Regions from separate parts of the Bacillus sp. 1A genome, predicted to be linked through region 2. Evidence: riboswitches for the same ligand, from Rfam matches in the RefSeq annotation. Region 2 holds a riboswitch; the other holds the start of a gene.
What was found. Region 2 has a riboswitch for cyclic di-AMP ahead of ACUN0F_RS29820 (hypothetical protein). Riboswitches for the same ligand answer to the same signal wherever they lie in the genome.

Region 1: linked by a shared signal. The riboswitch ahead of ACUN0F_RS24355 (APC family permease) and the one ahead of ACUN0F_RS29820 (hypothetical protein) in region 2 are both predicted to bind cyclic di-AMP.

What each region holds. Positions count from the first base shown of each region.
Region 1 is NZ_JBQYLZ010000001.1:4,769,248-4,774,237, reverse strand. It holds gene ACUN0F_RS24370 (hypothetical protein) at 1-1,251, opposite strand, end outside; gene panE (2-dehydropantoate 2-reductase) at 1,427-2,371, shown strand; gene ACUN0F_RS24360 (hypothetical protein) at 2,426-2,554, opposite strand; cyclic di-AMP (ydaO/yuaA leader) riboswitch at 2,694-2,840, shown strand; gene ACUN0F_RS24355 (APC family permease) at 2,985-4,811, shown strand.
Region 2 is NZ_JBQYLZ010000001.1:5,817,596-5,822,585, reverse strand. It holds gene thiG (thiazole synthase) at 1-534, shown strand, start outside; gene ACUN0F_RS29830 (thiazole biosynthesis adenylyltransferase ThiF) at 527-1,546, shown strand; gene thiD (bifunctional hydroxymethylpyrimidine kinase/phosphomethylpyrimidine kinase) at 1,553-2,374, shown strand; cyclic di-AMP (ydaO/yuaA leader) riboswitch at 2,460-2,607, shown strand; gene ACUN0F_RS29820 (hypothetical protein) at 2,701-3,087, shown strand; gene ACUN0F_RS29815 (hypothetical protein) at 3,104-3,334, shown strand; cyclic di-AMP (ydaO/yuaA leader) riboswitch at 3,593-3,738, shown strand; gene ACUN0F_RS29810 (SipW-dependent-type signal peptide-containing protein) at 3,833-3,937, shown strand; gene kdpF (K(+)-transporting ATPase subunit F) at 3,934-4,014, shown strand; gene kdpA (potassium-transporting ATPase subunit KdpA) at 4,034-4,990, shown strand, end outside.

The sequences.
Region 1 (4,990 bases), 1.0 Mb from region 2:
TTGGCCTACTACAGAGTAGAGCGTTAAAATTAATAGTAAAAGGCTATCTTTTTTAGAAGCGACATTTTCTTGGTATTTAAACAAACTGTCAAGATTTTGTTTTGCATTCGAGTATAGTACTTCAATGTTAAATAGATTTCTTAAGCGGAAGAAAATATCTTCACTCTGTGATTGGGATACTAGTTCTAAAGAAAAGTAATTTGCTGTAAATGAATTGATTGAATAAATTAATTGCTCTATTTCATTTGTATCTTGTTCAATGTTTAGTTCAGCATAAGCGTTCGCCATCTTTAATAAAACAACTTTATGAAATAAGTTTAATAATAAAGCGTAATAAAATTCCCCGTACATTTGACTAGCAAGTTTAGCGATTGCTTGCTCACCTTCATTTGTTATACATGTAAAAATATGTTCTTCCATAACAAAGTAGCGATTAGGAGCCCATCTTTGATAAGAATGTTTTATTAAATAATCTTGAATATAAGGAACATTATTTGCGCTAATATACGGCTTACCATCGTCTGTTAATCCGGAAAGGCTGGAAGTACGATAAACATCCACTTCATTCAGGTCCATATCTTCTTTTATAGATAATAACGTTTGTACATACATTCTTTGGTCTTCAAAGAAAGGAAAGGTTTGAAAGTAAGAGCTCCGCAATCTCTTTTTCTCAAAGAAGTCTGTTACACCGTGAAATAAATCACCGAATATAAGTTTTTCCACTTGTGAGTATTGTTTTCCGTTACATTCAATACAAATAGTCTCGTTTGTATCATTTTTAGTTTCAAGTACACGGAAGCGGGCGGCGAATTCGATTGCTTCTGATAATGTCATGTTTGAAGCGGTTTCTATTTCTGTCCGAATTGTTAAGAAGCCAAGCTCATAAGGGCAAAGTGTTACATCAATAGAATGAATCTTGAAGGGAATGGAAATAAGATTTGTTGTTAAATGTCCAGTTAAGTTAAGGTCTTTAGAATAGCGTTGTAATCCTTTTTGATGCTCTGAGTGAGGAAATAGAATTTTATTTGTAAATGAAAGATAGTATGCTTCCATATTTTGATGTGAAACTTGAAACTTTCCGTAGTATGTATTTTCATTTTCAAGATGATCGAGTCTAAAAGGGCGGAAATCATTTTTCTGTAAGAAAGGGAACATATTTTGTTCATATCCAGTTTTAAAAGAAAACGGGAATATAAATTGAAATATAGCTGTTGCTACATCTTTTTCCTCGATTGTTTGTATTGCCTCCATTTACATTGTTTCCTTTCCATATATGCTATAAAAACAACATGCCCAAATTCATTTGAAAATAACCACTGTTTTATCCTTGATTAAGAATGAAAATTCAGCTTATTTAGTAGGGGACATGTATAATGTTATGTATACTACACGTTATAAAATTGTATTTTGAAAAGGGGGATGTTGTATGCGTATTTTAGTATTAGGAGCTGGTGGCGTCGGAGGCTTTTTTGGAGGCCGATTAGTCGAAAAAGGAGAAGATGTTACGTTTCTTGTCCGCAGTAAAAGAAAACAGCAATTAGAGGAAAAGGGACTTGTTATTCGTAGTGTTAATGGGGATTTTTCCTTCCAACCGAAATTAATAACGAAAGAAGATCGAACTTCTCCATTTGACGTTATTTTATTTTCAACAAAAGCGTATCACTTAAACGAGGCGATTCAAGATTTGAAGCCGTTTGTAGGTGAAAATACTGTCATCATTCCATTGTTAAATGGTATCGCTCATTTATCACTATTACAAAAGGAATTCGGCGTGGAAAAAGTAATTGGCGGTTTATGCTTTATCGAGACGACGTTAAACGATCAAGGAGAGATTGTACAAACGAGTGTTGCCAACAGACTTGTCTTTGGAGAAATGAAGCTTCAAGATTCAGAGAGAATAAAGCATATTGCTAAAGCATTTGCAGGTACGAAATCTAGTTTTGTTTTAAGTGAAAATATTATGCAAGATATGTGGCATAAATATTTATTTATTACTGTAATGTCGGGTGTGACGACATTAATGCGTGCACCGATAGGACCGATTCGCGAAAGCGAAGGTGGACACGATTTTATCCAAAACTTATTTGAAGAATGTGTGCAAATCATGAGATCTATGAAAGCTCCAGTTAAGGATGGGATTGCCCAAGAACATATGAAAACAATTGATAAAATTTCGTATGATATGAAGTCATCGATGCAGCGTGATATGGAAAAAGGTTCGTTCATTGAAGGCGAGCACTTACAAGGATACTTACTAGATGTAGCGAAACAATTTTCTATAGAAGCACCATTATTAGGGGTAGTATATCAAAATTTGAAAGTGTATGAAGAAATGACCTTTAACAGATCAGCAATACAATTGGATGTATGAAAAAATAAAAAAGAAAGCAATATATAAGTATATTGCTTTCTTTTTTATGACAAATTATTTATTTCTTTTCGTTCTATCTGTCAAATTTATTTCCTGTTCACGTTTACCGTATAATTGATTAATTTCATTTGCTAATGCATCTAAATAGGAATCGGAAAAAATAGGCTTCTTTTCTTTAGACATATGAGTCTCCTTTATTGATTTTTTAGTATTCATTATGTATATTTACTAGCGGATTATGCGCAATCATTTAAATTTTTTCTTTTTCAAAATTTTTGTTTACATTTTGAAAATAAAGGAGTATTATAATCCACAGTTTCAATTTTCTAAATCGCTGAAACCGCATGGTGCGGGGGACCCGTTCTTATGGATTAGTACTTAATCCAATGGGGTGAATCCTTGAAAAAGGTAGGGCTACTCATAGGCCCGAATCCGACAGCTAACCTCGTAAGCGTTATATTGAGAAGGAAGGTGGAGCTTGTGCGACAAAAAAAATAATGTCTACAAGTCTATTTCGTTATGGCTTGTAGACATTTTTTGTTTTCTGAAGAAATCGTTTACCCGCTGTAACTAGCAGAAAAGTTCGTACAAAATTATTGGAGAGTGGACAGCAGTGGTTTCATCAATCAAAAGGTTTTTAATTGGAAGGCCGTTAAAATCAACTGAGTTAGGAGAGCAAAAGCTTAATAAAACGAAGGCGTTAGCTATTTTATCTTCTGACGCATTGTCATCGGTTGCATACGGACCAGAACAAATATTAATCGCACTAGCAGGCCTAGGAGCAGTAGCTTATTGGTATTCTATTCCTATCGCTGTTGGGGTATTAGTATTATTGACAGCCCTTATTTTATCTTATCGACAAATTATTTTTGCTTATCCGCACGGCGGTGGCGCATACGTAGTATCAAAAGAAAATTTAGGGATGAATCCAGGGCTAATAGCTGGAGGATCTTTATTAGTCGATTATATTTTAACTGTTGCAGTAAGTGTATCAGCAGGTACAGATGCGCTTACATCAGCTTTCCCTAGTTTACATGCACATAATGTAATCATTGCGATTATATTTGTTATATTGATTACTATTTTAAATTTAAGAGGGGTAACGGAATCAGCTTCCGTTTTAGCATATCCTGTTTATTTATTCGTTTTAGCACTATTTATATTAATTGGTGTAGGTATTTATAATATTATAACTGGTCAAGTTTCACCGACATTACATTCACCGATTGGAACACCAGTTGCAGGAATTAGTTTGTTTTTACTGTTACGAGCATTTGCTTCAGGAAGCTCTGCTTTAACGGGTGTTGAGGCAATATCTAACGCAATTCCAAACTTTAAGGATCCTGCACCTAACAATGCAGCGAAAACATTGCTCGCAATGGGTGCATTACTTGCAGTTTTATTTTCAGGAATTGTTTTCTTAGCTTATTATTACGGAATTACTCCAAGTAAAGAAGTAACAGTTGTTTCACAAATTGCTGAACAAACTTTTGGGCGTAATTTCATGTACTATTTTATACAGGGTACAACTGCTTTAATATTAATTCTTGCTGCTAACACAGGGTATTCTGCATTCCCGCTATTAGCAGTTAACCTTGCAAAAGACAAATTCATACCGAGAATGTTTACGATTAGAGGAGACCGCCTAGGTTACTCAAACGGTATTATTATACTTGGAATTGCTTCGATTATTTTAATTGTAGCTTTCCAAGGGCAAACAGAACATTTAATTCCGTTATATGCAGTAGGTGTATTTATTCCGTTTACACTCTCTCAAACGGGGATGGTATTAAAATGGCTTCGTGAAAAACCTGAAGGATGGGCTTTGAGATTAACGGTCAATTTAATTGGTGCAGTCATTAGTTTTATTGTAATGAGTATGTTCTTTTTAACTAAGTTCGCACAAGTTTGGTCAATCCTTATTTTCTTACCTGCCATCATCTTCTTGTTCCATAGAATTAAGAAGCATTACGATGCAGTGGGTGATCAATTAAGTTTAAAAACTTGTGAGCCACTTGTTCCAATTGAGGGAAATGTAATTGTTGTTCCTGTAGCTGGTATGACGCATGTAGTAGAAAATTCATTGAACTATGCGAAGGCTCTTTCGGCAGATCAAGTTATTGCTGTATATGTTGCTTTTGACAGAGAAGAGGAAAAGAAATTTGAAGAGAAATGGAAGAAGTGGCAACCTGAAGTAAGGCTTGTTACCTTACATTCTCATTATAGAAGTATTATTCAGCCACTAACAAAGTTTATTGATACAGTACAATATAAAGCGAGTGAGTCAAATTACCGAGTTACTGTAGTTATACCACAGTTCATTCCGAAAAAAGGTTGGCATAACATTCTTCATAATCAGTCTAGTTTACTCATTCGTGCGTATTTACTCTATAAAAGAAATGTTGTTATTACGACAGTTCCATATCATTTGAAAAAGTAAGAAGATTTTTTAAGGATAGCTTTACGAAAGTAAAGCTATCCTTTTTGTGTATACACTATGCATAATTGCATATGGGTCTAAAAAATATATCAATATAATTTTTGTATCTATGAACAAGTAGAGGTTTTTGTTGTGATATATGGATATTTCAATTGAAAAAGTGAAGCGGATTATATTTT
Region 2 (4,990 bases):
GTTCGTATTGCAAAATTAGCAAAAGCTTCGGGGCTTTGCGATATGATCAAAGTAGAAGTTATTGGTGATGATAGAACGTTATTACCTGATCCAGTAGAAACGTTAAAGGCATCTGAAATGTTACTAGAAGAAGGATTTATCGTTCTTCCGTATACATCTGATGATGTTGTATTAGCACGTAAATTACAAGAACTAGGTGTGCATGCAATTATGCCAGGAGCATCACCAATCGGTTCAGGGCTTGGTATTGTAAATCCATTAAATTTAAGTTTCATTATTGAACAAGCGACAGTGCCAGTTATCGTTGACGCTGGTATCGGTAGCCCGGCTGATGCGGCATTTGCGATGGAATTAGGAGCGGATGGTGTGTTATTAAATACGGCTGTATCGGGAGCAAAAGATCCAATAAAAATGGCACAAGCAATGAAATTAAGTATTGAAGCAGGACGATTAGGATTTGAAGCGGGGCGTATTGCACGTAAACGTTGTGCAACAGCAAGCAGTCCTTTAGAAGGAATGAGCGTAGTTGAATAATCGATATTCTCGCCAAGAATTATTTTCTCCAATTGGAGAAGAGGGGCAACGAAAGATAAGAGAAAAGCATGTACTCATTATCGGTGCAGGTGCATTAGGTAGTGCAAATGCAGAGATGTTTGTAAGAGCAGGTGTTGGCACAGTAACGATTGTTGACCGAGATTATGTCGATTGGAGTAATTTACAAAGACAACAATTGTACGCAGAGAGTGATGTAGAAAATAATCTTCCGAAGGCTGTAGCGGCAAAAAAACGTCTAGCAGAGATCAATCGTGAAGTAAGAGTAGAGGCTCTCGTTCAAGATGTAACAGCTGAGGAATTAGAAGAGCTTGTTACAAACGTAGATGTAATGATTGATGCAACTGATAATTTCGAAACACGTTTTATTGTGAATGATATAGCGCAAAAACATTCTATTCCATGGATTTACGGAGCATGTGTAGGGAGTTACGGCCTTTCTTACACAATTCTTCCTAGTAAAACGCCATGTTTATCTTGTCTATTACAATCGATTCCGCTTGGCGGGGCGACATGTGATACAGCGGGTATTATATCACCTGCTGTATCTCTCGTCGTTTCTCATCAAGTAACGGAAACTCTTAAACTGTTAGTGGAAGATTACGAGTCACTTCGAGATGGACTTGTATCGTTTGATGTATGGAAGAATGAATATTCATGTATGAATGTGCAAAAGCTTCGTAAACACAATTGTCCTTCGTGCGGAGAGAATGCATTATATCCGTATTTAAATAAAGAAAACACATCAAAAACAGCAGTTTTATGCGGAAGAAATACAGTTCAAATTAGGCCACCTCATAAAGAAGAAATGGATTTTGAACGATACAAAGAGCTGCTGAAAGATCGCGTAAATGATTTAAATGTAAATCCATATTTATTATCATTTTCAGTTGAAGAAAAGAGATTAGTTGCTTTCAAAGATGGACGTGTACTCGTACATGGAACGAAAGATATAAGCGAAGCAAAAACAATTTATCATCGCTATTTTGGATAGAAAAGGATGAGTGGGATGAAAGTAAATAAAGCTTTAACAATTGCAGGATCTGATAGTGGCGGCGGTGCCGGCATTCAAGCGGATTTAAAAACATTCCAAGAGCTTGGTGTGTATGGGATGACGGCTATTACGGCAATTACTGCTCAAAACACGCTTGGCGTTCAAGGGGTATATCCAGTTTCGTTAGAAGGTATTACGGAACAGTTGAATTCAATTGGTACGGATTTAACACCAGATGCTGTGAAACTAGGAATGTTATTTAGCAGTGAAATTATTCAAATTGTAGCAGAACATATTAATAAATTTGGCTGGAATAATATTGTACTAGATCCTGTTATGATTGCTAAGGGTGGTGCATCATTATTACAACAAGAAGCAGTACAAGCATTAAAAGAATATTTATTACCAGTAGCAACTGTTGTAACACCGAACGTGCCTGAAGCAGAAGTGTTAACTGGAATGGAGATTCATAATATTGAAGATAGTAAGGAAGCTGCGAAAGTACTGCATGAATTGGGTGCAAAATATGTGCTTATGAAGGGCGGACATGCAGAGTATCAAGGTAATGAAGTAGTTGATTTACTCTTTAATGGTGAGCAGTTTATCGAATTTAAAAGTGAAAGAATTCCTTCAAAGCAAACGCATGGAAGCGGGTGTACATTTGCTTCAGCGGTTACAGCAGGACTTGCGAAAGGATGCTCGATTGAAGAGGCAGTTCAAGAAGCAAAACGATTTATTAGTATAGCAATTGAAGAGCCATTGAATATTGGAAGTGGTCATGGACCGACGAATCATTTTGCATATAAAGTGAATAAAACGCGTGTATAAGTAAGTGGAAAGTCAGTTTTGTAACTGGCTTTTTTTCTGTTTACTTTTTCCAATTACAGGAGTAATATATCAGCCAGAATACATTTTTTGTAATACGCTGAGTCCAATTGTATGGAGCGGAGGAACCAATTTGTGCAGTGTCACTAGGGGTGAATCTTTCAATTTTGAAAGTAGGGCTACTCTCAAAGTCCGAATCCGACAGCTAACTTCGTAAGCGTCTTGAGAGAGGACGGTGCCATGATGGATACATCACTTCATCGATCTGATTAGTATAGGGGAATATCAATCTATGTTTGAGTTCTTTTATGCTAAGGAGGATGAGGTACATGGAATTAACACTTATTTGTGTTGGGGAAGAAAGCAAGGTAAATAGTTTAATAGATTTAGTAGCATATCAACATGAGTTAATTATTTTCACAGCAAATGAAGAGATAGCGGCCGAAGTGAGGAATTGTGGATTTGATTGGACGTATAGTTGTAGTAAGGAGCAAGATTTTACTAGTATTTGTGAGTGTATTAAGAAGGTAATTTTACTAGGGGATGAGCTTCCAATCGTTAGCTTCTTCACAGAACACATTCGCTTTTCTTTTCAAGCACCTATTACTGTTGTTACAAGGAATAAACGATATCCAGCGAGGCTCTATGAAACAATTGGAGCTGCATTTGTCGTGTTTACGAATTGTGATAATATATCTTTTTTATTTTTTGAATAGGGTGGGTGAAAAGAAGATGAAGGTGTTGTTACTAGGAGATATAGCGAATCGTTGGGCGGTATCAGTAGAGCGAGTTCAAGAATTGGTGGTGCTTGATCCTATTTTTCCAAGGCCCTATATCATATTGCCATCGAAAGACGCTTTATATTTAAAAACAGATGTTATCGAATATGAGCAGCTACATGCAGAATTGTCACAAGTTTATATTCGCGGGAGAAATTTGCGCGCGTTTTTGCGTGGAGAATAAATAGTGAAAAAAAGAGCGAATGCTGAGTGCAATAAGCTATGCACTTCATCTCATTCGCTCTTTTTATTTCGTATTTAAAAGATCATTTCTGTGAAAAAGAAAGAAAAGACGAGAAAACAGATGAAATAATATTAATAACACTCAATGTAAGCGTTTAAATAGATGGATATTTTCTTATTTTAAGTAATTTGACTCTTTACAAGTTAAATATAGAGGAGTATATTTACTCTCATAAATCATTCATAAAATTTCCAAAAAAACCTAAAATCGCTGAGTTCCAGAAATGGAGCGGGGGAACCAATTTTGTGCATCGTCACTTGGGGTGAATCTTTCAGTTTTGAAAGTAGGGCTACTCTTTAGGCCCGAATCCGACAGCTAACCTCGTAAGCGTTTAGAGAGGAGGTTTACTTTGTGTTGTTCATTTCGAACACTAAGTAGAGCTTAGTGTTCTTTTTTTGATAATTTAATGGTAAATTTTTACAGAAAAGAGGGGTAGCTATGTTAGATGTTGTAATGATCGGGATTTTTGTTGTGTTAGTCGCATCGATGGTAAGTCTTGCAAGTTGGTCAGATAAAGTTGTGAAAGAAGGGAAGCAATCATGACGGTTGCCTTATCGGTTATTGTTGCAGCAATTACTGTGTACTTAGTGTATGCATTATTAAATCCAGAAAAGTTTTAATTAGGGGGAATCATTCATTATGATTTGGGTCGCAGTTGTTATTACCATGCTGTTGTTTATTCTTGTGGCAAAGCCAATGGGGATTTATTTAGAGAAAGCCTTTCAAGGTAGTAAAAAGTTAGATAAAGTATTCGGGCCTTTTGAAAAACTTATTTTTAAAATTACGGGTGTAAAAGAATACAATCAAACGTGGAAACAGTACGCATTGTCATTAGTTTTATTAAATGGATTTATGATTGTTGTCGTATATTTCATTTTCAGACTACAAGGAGTATTGCCATTAAATCCAGCGCATATTGAAGGGATGGAGCCTACGCTTGCTTTTAATACAGCAATTAGTTTTATGGCTGATACAAACTTACAGCATTATAGCGGTGAAAATGGTTTATCTTATTTATCACAATTAATCGGAATTACATTTTTAATGTTTGCAGCACCAGCAACGACTTTAGCACTTGTAATGGCGTTTATAAGAGGGCTTGCTGGGAAGGAACTCGGTAACTTTTTCATTGATTTTACGAGAGCTTTAACGAGAGTATTTCTTCCTATTGCGTTTGTTGCAGCGCTAATCTTTGTCGCACTTGGTGTACCACAAACGTTAGACGGGGCAGTTACAGCACAAACAATTGATGGGGCAAAGCAAAGTATATTACGTGGGCCTGTTGCATCATTCGTGTCCATTAAGGAACTCGGAAATAACGGCGGTGGATTTTTCGGAGCAAACTCTACACATCCTTTCGAAAATCCAGGGCAAATGAGTAATATTTTACAAATGATGCTTATGATGTTATTGCCAACAGCACTTCCATTTACGTACGGACGAATCGTAGGAAATAAAAAACAAGGTCGTATCCTTTTCGTATCACTATTCATGGTGTTTTTACTAGGATTTATAACAATTACTACATCTGAATTACATGGGAATCCAGCGTTAAATGGAATGGGCATCGAACATGTACAAGGGAGTACAGAAGGA